2 regions of the Peribacillus sp. NPDC096540 genome follow, and region 1 is predicted to be linked to the other one. Evidence: a T-box and tRNA genes for the amino acid it is inferred to sense, from the RefSeq annotation. Region 1 holds a T-box; the other holds one or more tRNA genes.

The links. The T-box of region 1 lies ahead of ileS (isoleucine--tRNA ligase). A T-box ahead of a tRNA ligase gene usually reads a tRNA of that ligase, here a tRNA-Ile.
Region 2: it has a tRNA-Ile gene. The T-box ahead of ileS (isoleucine--tRNA ligase) is inferred to sense a tRNA for this amino acid. The anticodon was not compared.

Annotation. Positions count from the first base shown of each region.
Region 1 is NZ_JBNNTG010000010.1:129,634-136,139, forward strand. It holds gene ACQKMR_RS11640 (FAD-binding oxidoreductase) at 1-306, shown strand, start outside; gene ACQKMR_RS11645 ((Fe-S)-binding protein) at 303-1,634, shown strand; gene ACQKMR_RS11650 (HEAT repeat domain-containing protein) at 2,189-2,635, shown strand; T-box leader at 2,738-2,976, shown strand; gene ileS (isoleucine--tRNA ligase) at 3,027-6,122, shown strand.
Region 2 is NZ_JBNNTG010000012.1:535-7,040, reverse strand. It holds gene menD (2-succinyl-5-enolpyruvyl-6-hydroxy-3-cyclohexene-1-carboxylic-acid synthase) at 1-1,220, opposite strand, end outside; gene ACQKMR_RS12475 (isochorismate synthase) at 1,213-2,622, opposite strand; gene ACQKMR_RS12470 (1,4-dihydroxy-2-naphthoate polyprenyltransferase) at 2,921-3,841, shown strand; gene ACQKMR_RS12465 (TraR/DksA C4-type zinc finger protein) at 3,990-4,739, shown strand; tRNA gene ACQKMR_RS12460 (tRNA-Glu) at 4,780-4,851, opposite strand; tRNA gene ACQKMR_RS12455 (tRNA-Ser) at 4,855-4,945, opposite strand; tRNA gene ACQKMR_RS12450 (tRNA-Asn) at 4,947-5,021, opposite strand; tRNA gene ACQKMR_RS12445 (tRNA-Ile) at 5,034-5,110, opposite strand; tRNA gene ACQKMR_RS12440 (tRNA-Gly) at 5,117-5,190, opposite strand; tRNA gene ACQKMR_RS12435 (tRNA-His) at 5,195-5,270, opposite strand; tRNA gene ACQKMR_RS12430 (tRNA-Phe) at 5,288-5,363, opposite strand; tRNA gene ACQKMR_RS12425 (tRNA-Asp) at 5,386-5,461, opposite strand; tRNA gene ACQKMR_RS12420 (tRNA-Met) at 5,468-5,541, opposite strand; tRNA gene ACQKMR_RS12415 (tRNA-Ser) at 5,647-5,739, opposite strand; tRNA gene ACQKMR_RS12410 (tRNA-Ile) at 5,758-5,834, opposite strand; tRNA gene ACQKMR_RS12405 (tRNA-Met) at 5,845-5,921, opposite strand; tRNA gene ACQKMR_RS12400 (tRNA-Ala) at 5,949-6,024, opposite strand; tRNA gene ACQKMR_RS12395 (tRNA-Pro) at 6,042-6,118, opposite strand; tRNA gene ACQKMR_RS12390 (tRNA-Arg) at 6,129-6,205, opposite strand; tRNA gene ACQKMR_RS12385 (tRNA-Leu) at 6,215-6,303, opposite strand; tRNA gene ACQKMR_RS12380 (tRNA-Gly) at 6,316-6,390, opposite strand; tRNA gene ACQKMR_RS12375 (tRNA-Leu) at 6,399-6,480, opposite strand; tRNA gene ACQKMR_RS12370 (tRNA-Lys) at 6,490-6,506, opposite strand, start outside.

The DNA of each region.
Region 1 (6,506 bases):
TTTGGTCATGCTGGTGATGGTAATCTACACCCGAACATTATTACCGATAAACGAAATATCTCAGAGATGAAAAAAGTAGAACTTGCGGTCAGTGAAATTTTTGAAGCAGCCATTGAACTTGGTGGCACTCTTTCCGGGGAACATGGAATCGGTACGCTGAAGTCACCATATATGGAAATGGAATTAGGTATAGCTGGAGTAAGTATGATGAAAAAAATTAAAGAAGCATGGGATCCCAATAATATACTTAATCCAGGTAAGATATTCCCCGAAAAGGGCCAGACAAGGGTCGTGTTAATTACATGAAGCTAACTGCGAAATCAATCGACTCAAACTTACCGGCCTCCAATTTATATACAGATGCATATGATTGGACAAACCAATGTGTAAAGTGTGGATACTGTTTGCCAGCCTGTCCTACATTTGAATCAATGGGGGTAGAATCCGCTTCGCCCCGTGGCCGAATCAATTTAGTAAAAATGGCAGCCGAAGGAAAAATTGATTTTCAAAAAGATTTAGCTAAACCAATTGATTTATGTTTAGGATGTCGAGCTTGTGAAACTGCATGTCCAGTTGGTGTGCCTTACGGTCATATATTGGAAGCTGCAAAGGAAGCTATTGAAAAATCTCCATCTACAAACCAAAAATCTAATATAACCAAGATGAAAAAGTTAGCATTGTTTCATTTATTTCCTTACCCGAAACGAATAAACAGGGTGGGTAAGGCCATTAGCATATATCAAAAAACAGGATTATCTAAACTTGTTCGTTCAACGAATGTGTTACAAAAGATTTCTCCTGCCATTGCTCATTTAGAACAAGCGCTTCCCGCTATTGAGTCGTCCTCCAAACGAATCCGAACAGGAACGATTATTCCAGCAAAAGGGGAAACAAAATTAAAAGTTGCTTTTTTCGTCGGTTGTATTATGGATTCTATGATGTCACGAATCAACAGGCTTACCATCGAACTACTCACTTTAGTAGGATGCGAAGTCATTCTCCCTGAAAATCAGAATTGTTGTGGAGCACTACATTCTCATCAAGGCGAAACAAATCAAGCAAAGGAATTAGCGAAAAGAAATATCCGTGCATTTATGCATTCAAATGCTGATTTTTATGTAAATAACGCAGGAGGATGTGGCGCTTCGCTTCTTGAATATGAACATCTTTTGGCTGATGATCAAGAATGGGCTGAAAGAGCTAGGGATTTCTCTGGAAAATCGAAAGATATAAGTCAAATCCTTCATCAGTTGGGACCTCTTCCTTTTATTAAAGAATGGAATGGCATTATTTCCTATCAAGATTCCTGTCATTTACGTAATGTACAAAAGGTTCAAGAAGAACCACGATTATTATTGCGATCAATACCAGGAGTTTCTTATGTTGAAATGGAAGGATATGATCGCTGCTGTGCTTCTGGAGGCATCTACAATCTGCTACACTTTGATGAATCTATGAAAATTCTCGATGAAAAAATGAAAGATCTAAAAGAAACAAATGCTGCCACTGTCATCACTGTTAATCCTGGCTGCCAGATGCAAATGAGCATTGGCATTCAAAGAGAGGGAGCGGCAAAGCAAATCAAAAGTATGCATCTTGTTGAAATACTTGCTGAGGCTTGCGGATTACATTAATAGAAAGTGAAATTCGGAATCTAATAATTCAATAGCATAGTAAGCAAAAAAAAGCACCAGCAATTCCTGTAAATAAGGAGGAATTGCTGGTGCTTTTTTTTAATCCATAATAATCTATTTCTTGCTCAATTGTAAAAGCCAATGCTATGAAATTATATGATTGTCTTCAATACATACTATAGCTGTCTGACTCGGTAAATGACATTATCAGTTGCTCGAAATGTGCAGGTAAGAAATTTAAGGAGAACTTATATACAATATCTGCAGTTTAATTTTTATTGAACAGAAGCGGTTGGCTCTATTCCGTTTTATTAGTTTCATTTTATCGAAAGGAGGGTGAGCCGCCTCGATGCCCCTTTTAGTTCGATTGATTAGTTCCATTAATTGATATTACTAATCATAAGGCTTTGAAATTTTACTATATTAACATATGGAAAAGGGTATAATAAGAACTATAAGAATAAATTCTTAGTAAAAAGGATATTTGTAGTATCGGGTTTAATTTTAGATAAGCACCTGATTCTTACATAAAGACAGAAGGAGAAATGATTCGTTTGAATAATAAAGAAACAAAAGGTATGGAGTTACCTGCAAATTATGAGGAATTAAAAAAATCTGCCAATCGTACATCGAATTGGAGAGAACGTTTAGATGCGATTGAAGAGTTAGGTCAGTTTAAAAATAAACAAGTTATCGATGTACTAACACATATAATGAATAGTGATTCTGTGTATAAAATTCAAGAGGCTGCTTACCGAAAACTTAAAGGATTCGGTGAAGATATTCAATTACCTTCCAGGAAAAAAGGCGAATTGATTAAGGGATTACGAAAAGTCTTGTTAAGAATAAAGAAAAGCTTACCTGAAGATCATACATTTAAAGAATTCAAAGAGAAGTTAAAGAAAATGAGAATGGATATTTATGATACTTACGAAGGTGAAAAGGGAGCAAACTTTGATAAATGGCTTGAAGATACATGGGCAACCTTATCGAAAAAGTAGGCTTTGTTAATCATTAATGTTGATTTATGACAGGAGCCCTAATTTCATGACTTATTTGACAACTATTTTATTATCTGTTACAATAAATACCAATAAAAGCACATAAATTCGTTGATGAGAAAAAGTAGCGTTTCGTCTTGATCCACAGAGAGCTGACATTTTGGTGCAAGTCAGTGTTCGAGTGTCACGTGAAAATCCTCTCTGAGAAGTTAGGCTGAATCTTTTAGTAAGTCTGACCGGGCGTCTACCGTTAAAAGGAACACGTATGATTGTACGTTGCTAAGTGCTATTGATCGGATCAATAGAATTAGGGTGGTATCGCGGTTAACCCCGTCCCTTTATGGGACGGGGTTTTTGTGTGCTTTTTAAAAAATTTATAGGAGCGATATCTATGAACTCTAATGAAAGTAAAGAAACAGTTGTACAGCGTGAGGAACAAATACGTAATTATTGGTCAAAAGAAAATACTTTTAAACAATCTGTTCATTTAAGAAAAGGTAAGGCACCTTTTGTTTTTTACGAAGGACCACCAACGGCAAATGGACTGCCCCATGTAGGTCATGCCTTTGGGCGAACGATTAAAGATGTCGTGGCACGGTATAAAACTATGCAGGGATTTCAAGTGGAAAGAAAAGCCGGCTGGGATACACATGGTCTTCCGGTCGAGCTAGGTGTTGAAAAACAACTCGGTATTTCCGGAAAACATGAAATTGAACGCTATGGTGTAGAGTCGTTTATCAATAAATGCAAGGAGAGCGTATTCACCTATGAGAAGAAATGGCGATCATTTACAGAAGAGTTAGGTTATTGGGTTGATATGGACAGTCCTTATATGACATTAAGCAATGATTACATTGAAAGTGTATGGAACATTTTAAGTAAGGTTCATGAGGATCGTCTATTGTATAAAGGTCATCGCGTATCTCCATACTGCCCTAGCTGTCAAACTTCTTTAAGTTCCCATGAGGTAGCACAAGGCTATAAAGATGTAAAAGATTTATCGGCTACTGTAAAATTTAAACGTCTTGATGTGGAAGAAGAATATTTCTTAGGTTGGACAACGACACCTTGGACATTACCTGCAAACGTTGCACTAGCGATGAACCCTGCATTAACGTATGTACGTGTCAAAAAAGGGAATGTAGTTTATATCGTTGCCCAATCATTAGCAGAAGAAGTGTTTGGTGAAAATGCAAATGTCTTAAGTGAACATAGTGGCAAAGAATTTGAAGGAGTACATTATGCCCCACCATTTAATTACGTGTCTGTTGAGAACGGACATCATATCGTATTAGCCGATTATGTAACAGAAGATAGTGGAACAGGTATTGTTCATATTGCTCCTGCTTATGGTGAAGATGATTATAAAACCGTTAGGCAAAATGGTTTATCCTTTATCAATGTTGTTGATCAACAAGGACGTTACACAGCTGACGTTGTAGAGCTTTCAGGAAGATTTGTGAAAGACTGTGATGTTGATATCATTAAAATACTTTCTGAACAAGACACTCTTTTTCATAAGGAAAAATACGAGCACAGCTACCCACATTGTTGGAGATGTGACTCTCCTTTACTTTACTATGCAACGGATAGCTGGTTTATCAAGATGTCGTCTTTAAAGGAGAAAATGCTTGCGAACAATGCAACTGTTGCTTGGTATCCAGAGCATATTAAAGATGGGCGTTTTGGTAACTTCCTTGAAAATCTGGTTGATTGGAATATAAGTAGAAATCGATACTGGGGAACACCTTTAAATGTTTGGATATGCTCTGATTGTCATCATGAAGAAGCACCTGGCAGTATCGAAGAACTACAAAAATTAGCGACAACACCGGTAACAAACGATATCGAGTTGCATAAGCCCTATATTGACCAAGTAAAGTGTACTTGTCCGAAATGTAAAGGTGTCATGCACCGAACGCCTGAAGTCATTGATGTATGGTTTGATAGTGGCTCGATGCCATTTGCGCAGCATCACTATCCATTTGGAAATAACGAAAAATTCGCATCACAATTCCCTGCTGATGTCGTCATCGAAGGAATTGACCAAACGAGAGGATTTTTCTACAGCCTACTCGCTGTTTCCACACTATTCACAGGTGAAACACCTTATAAAAATGTTTTGTCACTTGGACACGTACTTGATGAGCATGGTCAGAAAATGTCTAAAAGTAAAGGAAATGCATTAGATCCTCTTGAACTCATAAGCGAATACGGTGCGGATGCACTTCGCTGGTCCTTCCTAGTCGATAGTTCACCTTGGAATCCGAAACGCTTTTCAAAAAAGATTGTGCAAGATGCAAAATCAAAACTAATTGACACGCTGGATAATACGTATAAGTTTTATGCGATGTACTCGAAAATAGATAGCTTTGTGTATGATGGACAGCAAACAGGTAAGAGAACAATCCTAGATGAATGGATACTTTCACGCCTGAATAGTACAGTCAGACTGGTTAATGGCTATATGGATCGCTATCAATTTACTCAAGCAACTCGCGATATTGCAGCATTAGTCGATGAATTGAGCAATTGGTATGTACGGCGATCAAGAAATCGATTTTGGGCTTCTGGACTTTCTGAGGATAAACGAGCAGCTTACTCAACATTATTTGAAACGCTTTTGACAATCAGTCGCTTATTAGCTCCATTTGTACCCTATATAGCAGAAGATATCCATTTGGAGTTACACAAAGACAGTGTTCATTTACAAGACTATCCAAAATCTAACGATTCAATGATCAATTCTGAGTTAGAGACCGATATGCAAACTATCTTGAAAATAGTGGAACTCGGTCGTAGTATTCGTAATGCCAAAAACATGAAGGTTAAGCAGCCTTTACAGCAAATAATTGTTTGGCGTAGTAACGGAGAACGTTTTTTAAGCGCTTATACAGCAATCATTAAAGACGAACTTAATGTTAAAGATGTTGTTTATACAGAGGATATATCACAATATGAATCGAATGTTTTTAAATTGAATTTTAAAACAGCAGGTGCTGCATTTGGTAAACTGGTGAACTCGATCAAAGAATATGTTGACCACATAACTGATAATGAGAAGAAGGTATTACTAGATCATGGTCAACTACAAATTGAAGTAAAGAATCACACGGTAATATTAAAGAAGGAGCATATAAACGTTGATTATATAGTTTCATCTGGCTTTGAAATTGCAGGTGATCAGCAGTTAAGGGTGTTATTAGATATAAAACTCACACCTCAACTAGTGGAGGAAGGTCAAGTCAGAGAATTAATTAGAGCAGTACAAGATACACGAAAAAAATTAGATTTGCCTGTCGAGATGTATATATCGATCAAGATCTTCGCAACAGAGGATATTAAAGAAAAACTTCAACGTTTTGAGGGACTAATTAAAGAAAACGTGCTTGTTCATCACATTAACTTTGGAATACTAAATGATTCCGAACAGCAGATTGATGTGAAATTTGATGATGATATAGTGAAGGTTTCGTTGGAATATTAGTTAATCGAATAAAAAGATGCACTGCAAACAGTTATATTTTAAAGGCTGTTCGCAGTGCTTTTTTTCCACAATACCCATTTTCAAACGAGGAAAATATCCATGTTTAGTAACCTCATTCATCATGCACTATCCTGCCCCGTTAGATCATCAAGATAAACAACATCCTTTAACAGAGTCAAAAAGTAAAATATTACATGTCGCAATGTTTTTTAAAGAATATATAGTAAGTTACTCGTTCCACTAATGAGTGTTTTAGATTTATAACATAAAATGTAAAAATCCTCCAAGTTCCAAAACGCCCTCCAAACACTTTGTACATTTCATTGTATATATAATGAATTATTTATTAATTCCCCCTAAAAACACATTTTCTTTATAACTCAA
Region 2 (6,506 bases), on a different contig from region 1:
ATACTATTTCCGACGAATAACGTCGATTCTATTGGCATCATGTCCTGTATCAGCGAGAACAGCTTTCCTTCACTTAACTCCGCTTCATCACGGATGGAAGATAAGGCATTCTTCGTTGCTCCATTGACAGTTTGCCACAAACCAAGCCAGTTTTTCTCAGTAGCATTCGGAATTTGTTCACATACACGTTGGCAAAAATCTTTTTCTTCGCAGTAAATCATGTTGGTTGCCAGTCCTGCTGGTTCACGCCACCCTGCACCGCCATCAACGACCAAAGTAATTGCCTGTTTTTGTTTTTTCATGAATAACAATAAAGGTTTTGATACCGGCATAGAACCGAAACGCAACACTACATCCGGCCGGAAAGCTTCCTTGGCCGCTTCATCACGTAGAAATGTATCGTAGGTATCAATAATACCGTCTTTATCGTGTTTGCCACTTCTTAGCTGCGAAAGAGGGTCAGCTAGTATCGGGAAAGCAAGCTTCTTAGCTAAAGCTACAATTGCTTCCTTCATCTTTGGATGCCGTAATTCTCCACACACGATCATTCCTTGTTTCGCTTGTGACAAAGTAGTTGCCAGTGCCTCTATTTGTGAATCAGACAGTGATAGTGCACCATTTTCAATCATCACAGCCGGTGTCATTTTATTTTGCCTATATTCCTTAGCTTGTTCCAGATTTGGAATAAGTGGTTCACGAAGCGGGAAGTTCAAATGTACTGGTCCAGCTGGCTCAGTTGCCGCTGTTGATACTGCCCTTGCACCGATTGTTCTCGCATATCGCATCATTTCATCGGTACTTTCCGGAAGCGCCATTTCGATAAACCACTTCACTTGCCTTCCGTACAGATGAATTTGATCAATGGCCTGTGGAGCCCCGACATCACGCAACTCATGCGGACGATCAGCGGTCAGCACGATCAGTGGCACCCTTGAATAGTAAGCCTCAATGACAGCTGGGTAGAAGTTAGCAGCAGCTGTACCAGACGTACAAAGAAGTCCAACAGGTTCTTTTAATGCCTTAGCCAAACCAAGGGCAAAAAAAGCAGCCGAACGCTCATCCACATTAATATGAACTTCGATATCAGGATGTTCTACCAGCAGCAAAGCTAGCGGTGTGGATCGTGAACCTGGACTTACCACCACATGCTTCATCTTATTTTGTGCCAGCTCATCGACAAATGAAGCAGCATACGCTGTCAATGCATCTCGGTCATTCATTAAGATTTCCTCCTAAAGCACTTAGCATTGGATTAAATTTAATCCCCGTTTCCTGGAATTCACTTTCAGGTGTCGAATCTTCCACTACGCCGCACCCTGCAAAAAGCGATGCCTCATTATCCTGTAGTAGAGCGGAACGAATCCCAACTGCAAATTCCCCGTTCCCATAGGTATCCACCCAGCCTAATGGTCCCGCATAAAAGCCGCGTTCAAGACCCTCTATTTCTCGAATACGGGCGACAGCTTCTTCTTTCGGAAGCCCGCCCATAGCAGGTGTTGGATGCAGATTTTCTACAAACTCAAAAATCGTGACACCCTCATTGCAAATTCCACGGACCGGTGTATACAGATGCTGAATATGACGGTTTTTCATTAATTTCGGTTCAGTCGGAACGATTACCTTTTCACATACCGCCTCAAACGCATTTGATATCATCGATACGACGTATTGATGCTCTTGTAAATTCTTTTGGTCATGAAGCAGTTCATCACCAAGACAAGCATCCTCTTCTTCAGTTTTCCCCCGTCCCATCGAACCCGCGAGACAGGTAGAAAAGACTTCATTACCCTGCTTCTTTATTAAACGCTCAGGAGTGGCACCTACGAAACAGTCACCGCCCGCTTCCAAACTGAAAATATAGCTTAATGGCTGCTCAGCAATCAATTGCTCGAGTACTTTCTCTGAATCAATGGAACGCTCAAACACAAGGCGCAGCTCCCTTGCCAGAACAATCTTGTCGAGATCTGTTGACTTGATTTCCTCAACAGCCTCTGCAACCGTCTGCTTCCATTCCTTAGGTTTGACTTCCTTCTGCTTAACAAGAGTATTGGCACTCAATTCGGTGCCATTCAAGCTTTCGATAAGGAAAGATTCCCGTTCATTTATCATATCTATGAAGAGTTTTTCTGAATCATCCGGCGAACAAAGTAGGTTTGTCGTTAAGTAAGCTTGCTCCCCCACTAGCGATAGCATAAAGGCAGGTATATAAAACAGATTGTCCCCGAACTGATTCCAAAGGAGTGTACTGTTAGTTTCATAATCAAAAGAAAAGCCCCCAAACAGTACAGGACCAGTTGCTTCTACATCGGTCACTCCTGTTTTGACAGCAGTATTCTGCAGTTTGATCCAGCTCATTTCGACTTCTCTATAACGGTCGGCATTTGATGCCGCTTGGAGTTTCTTAACGTTGCCTAAACCAGTAATGGTTATTTCTTTTGCAGGGTCCTCCCAGAAAAAGCGTTCACCCGCATACCGTTCTCTTCCAGCTTGATAAAATGAAAGGGGATTGTTACAATTTATTTTCTTAATATGACTGAATAGAACTTGACCATTCAAGTCCTTTGCCTTTTGTATAGCTGAAGCCAGTCCCTGAAACTGTTCAGTTTCTTCTGAGATAGCCAAAAAAATCCCCCCAAATGTACATTTTAAAAGCTTTTTAACCTATTTAAAGATACACCTCTCTTCAACCCAATGTCAATAAAACGCCCCTTTATCAAACGATTCATGACTGCTTTTTTCCTTATTATATGATTCTTAGCGAATGAAGTAGAATATCCTTGATATTGGAAGTGATCGCATATGAAATACGATTGACACTCCCTGCCACTTTTCCTACACTAAATAGGATAACCTTTTGTGAACGATTTCAATATTTGATATAATTTCAAGAGAACTAATAATGATTTTGAGGAGAGAAATAATGCAAACAGAATACGACGACCTTCCCCTTAAACGAACCTGGAAAATTTGGTGGGAGTTAATTCGTCCACATACACTTACCGCAGCTTTTGTTCCAGTCCTACTAGGAACAGTGATTGCACTTTTAGAAGATGGCGTAAATTGGCTACTATTTGCAGCCATGATGCTTGCAAGTATCCTGATCCAAGCTGCAACGAACTTATTTAATGAATACTATGATTTCAAGAGAGGATTGGATACGGAAGAATCTGTTGGCATCGGTGGTGGCATTGTCCGTCATGGCATGACTCCAAAGCTCATCATGACTTTAGCTCTTAGTATGTATGGCATCGCACTGATACTTGGAATCTATATCTGTGCAGCATCATCTTGGTGGCTTGCTGCGGTAGGCCTGGTCTGTATGCTTGTCGGCTACCTTTACACTGGCGGTCCACTGCCTATTTCATACACACCATTTGGAGAACTTTTTTCTGGATTGTTTATGGGCTTTTTGATAATCTTGATTGCCTATTTCATTCAAACTGGTTTTGTTTCTACCACAGCTATCTTAATTGCTATACCAAGCGGAATTTTAGTCGGGTTAATAAATTTATCCAATAACCTCCGTGATCATGACGGAGATAAGGCACACGGCCGTAAAACGATGCCTGTAGTAATGGGCAGAAAAAATGCCTTAACATTTATGGCGATTATGTTTGCCTTCTCTTACCTATGGCTAGTAGGATTAGTCCTAGCTGGAAGCGTTACAGCATGGATTTTGCTTGCCTTCCTAAGCATTCCGAAAGCCTTGGCAGCAATCAAAGGCTTCGTCGGTAAAACGTCACCTATTACGATGGTACCTGCGATGAAAGCCACGGCCCAAACGAACACCTTCTTCGGCCTGCTTATGGCCATTGGATTATTCATCAGCTATCTTATTTAATCTCCAAGGACTGAGTCGATTTTGACTTAGTCCTTTTTTCTGCTTCTTATTCAATTTGTTTCCCTCCCCTCCGATTCGGGTAAAAGATAAGACAACCATCCAACCATTACTCAAATGAGATATAGACTTTCGAAGGAGTGAAATAAACATGGTAACCAAACAACAAACGCAACATTTAAAAAAAGAACTACTTATAGAAAAAAAAGAACTTAATAATAGGCTCAGAAATGATGAACAATCACTTCTAAATAAAAGTCAGACAGAATCTGTAGGGGAATTATCCTCCTATGACAATCATCCCGCAGACCTAGGAACCGAATTATTCGAAATGGAAAGAAACCAGGCACTAGATGAGCATGCACAATCTGAAATGGAAAAAGTCGAGGAAGCATTGAATGCGATAGAAGGAGGCTCCTATGGCCATTGTAAAACCTGTGATACAGAAATCCCTTTTGAACGGCTAGAAGCTGTACCTACCACTCTCTACTGTGTCGAGCACGCTCCAGAACGACCGACTACACAAGATCGACCAGTTGAAGAAGATGTACTGATTCCATCAAAGGGAGATAATTTTGAAAACCGTCATGGAAGTGAAATAGTAGATAAAGAAGATAGCTTTGGCGAAGTAGCCAAATTTGGTACATCTGAAACACCTGCGGATTACACGGGCGATCATGACAGCTATAATAATCTTTATAAAACAGAAGATGAAACCGATGGATTCCCTGAAGACTATGAAGGATTTGTAGCAAATGATATCGAAGGAAAAAATATAAGGGGTATCATGAATAAAAGGCAAAAAGAATATGAAGATACATTAGATGAAGAAAATGCTGAATCTCAGCTTGGAGACATTCCTTATAAACAGAAAGATAGTTATACCAATGAAGAGAAATAAATAAAAAAAAGAAGCATACAGGATGTATGCTTCTTTTTTATGACCCGTACGGGATTCGAACCCGTGTTACCGCCGTGAAAGGGCGGTGTCTTAACCGCTTGACCAACGGGCCAAATGGCGGAGAAGGAGGGATTTGAACCCTCGCGCCGCTCACGCGACCTACACCCTTAGCAGGGGCGCCTCTTCAGCCTCTTGAGTACTTCCCCATGGCTCCGCAGGTAGGACTCGAACCTACGACCGTTCGGTTAACAGCCGAATGCTCTACCACTGAGCTACTGCGGAACAATATGAATATGGTGGGCCTAAATGGACTCGAACCATCGACCTCACGCTTATCAGGCGTGCGCTCTAACCAGCTGAGCTATAGGCCCATAAATTGGAGCGGGTGAAGGGAATCGAACCCTCATCATCAGCTTGGAAGGCTGAGGTTTTACCACTAAACTACACCCGCGAAATGGGGCGACTGATGGGAATCGAACCCACGAATGCCTGAACCACAATCAGGTGCGTTAACCACTTCGCCACAATCGCCGTAATTTTTGAAATAATGGTGGCTCAGGACGGAATCGAACCGCCGACACAAGGATTTTCAGTCCTTTGCTCTACCGACTGAGCTACTGAGCCACATAAGTATTTAATTTTAAAATGGCGGTCCCGACGGGAATCGAACCCGCGATCTCCTGCGTGACAGGCAGGCATGTTAACCGCTACACCACGGGACCTAATAATTGCGGGGACAGGATTTGAACCTGCGACCTTCGGGTTATGAGCCCGACGAGCTACCGGACTGCTCCACCCCGCGACGGTAATAATAAAACGATTTTGCATCAAGTTTTCGTGTATATTGTTTTTTCCGCTTCCTCTATGTAAAGGTTGTTTAAAAACAACTTGCTGCTTTTAAAAGAAATGGAGGAGGTAGAGGGATTCGAACCCCCGCGGGATTTGACTCCCCTGTCGGTTTTCAAGACCGATCCCTTCAGCCGAACTTGGGTATACCTCCGTGGCTAAAAAAATTACATGGTGGACCTTGTAGGACTCGAACCTACGACCGGACGGTTATGAGCCGTCTGCTCTAACCAGCTGAGCTAAAGGTCCTTATATTTATTGGTAGCGGCGGAGGGGATCGAACCCCCGACCTCACGGGTATGAACCGTACGCTCTAGCCAGCTGAGCTACACCGCCAATATAATATAAGTTTTTGATGAAAAATGGTGGAGCCTAGCGGGATCGAACCGCTGACCTCCTGCGTGCAAGGCAGGCGCTCTCCCAGCTGAGCTAAGGCCCCATTCATTAGTAATCACGTGGTCGGGAAGACAGGATTCGAACCTGCGACCCCTTGGTCCCAAACCAAGTGCTCTACCAAGCTGAGCTACTTCCCGCAAAAAAACATGGTGCGCCCGGCGGGAGTCGAACCTACAACCTTCTGATTCGTAGTCAGATGCTCTATCCAATTGAGCTACGGGCGCATATTAAGATGGTGCCGAGGACCGGAATCGAACCGGTACGGTAGTCACCTACCGCAGGATTTTAAGTCCTGTGCGTCTGCCAGTTCCGCCACCCCGGCACATACGAAAAGTGGAGCGGAAGACGGGATTCGAACCCGCGACCCCAACCTTGGCAAGGTTGTATTCTACCACTGAACTACTTCCGCATGAAAGATGCGGGTGAAGGGACTTGAACCCCCACGCCTTGCGGCGCCAGATCCTAAGTCTGGTGCGTCTGCCAATTCCGCCACACCCGCATAATATAATGGTGAGCCATGAAGGA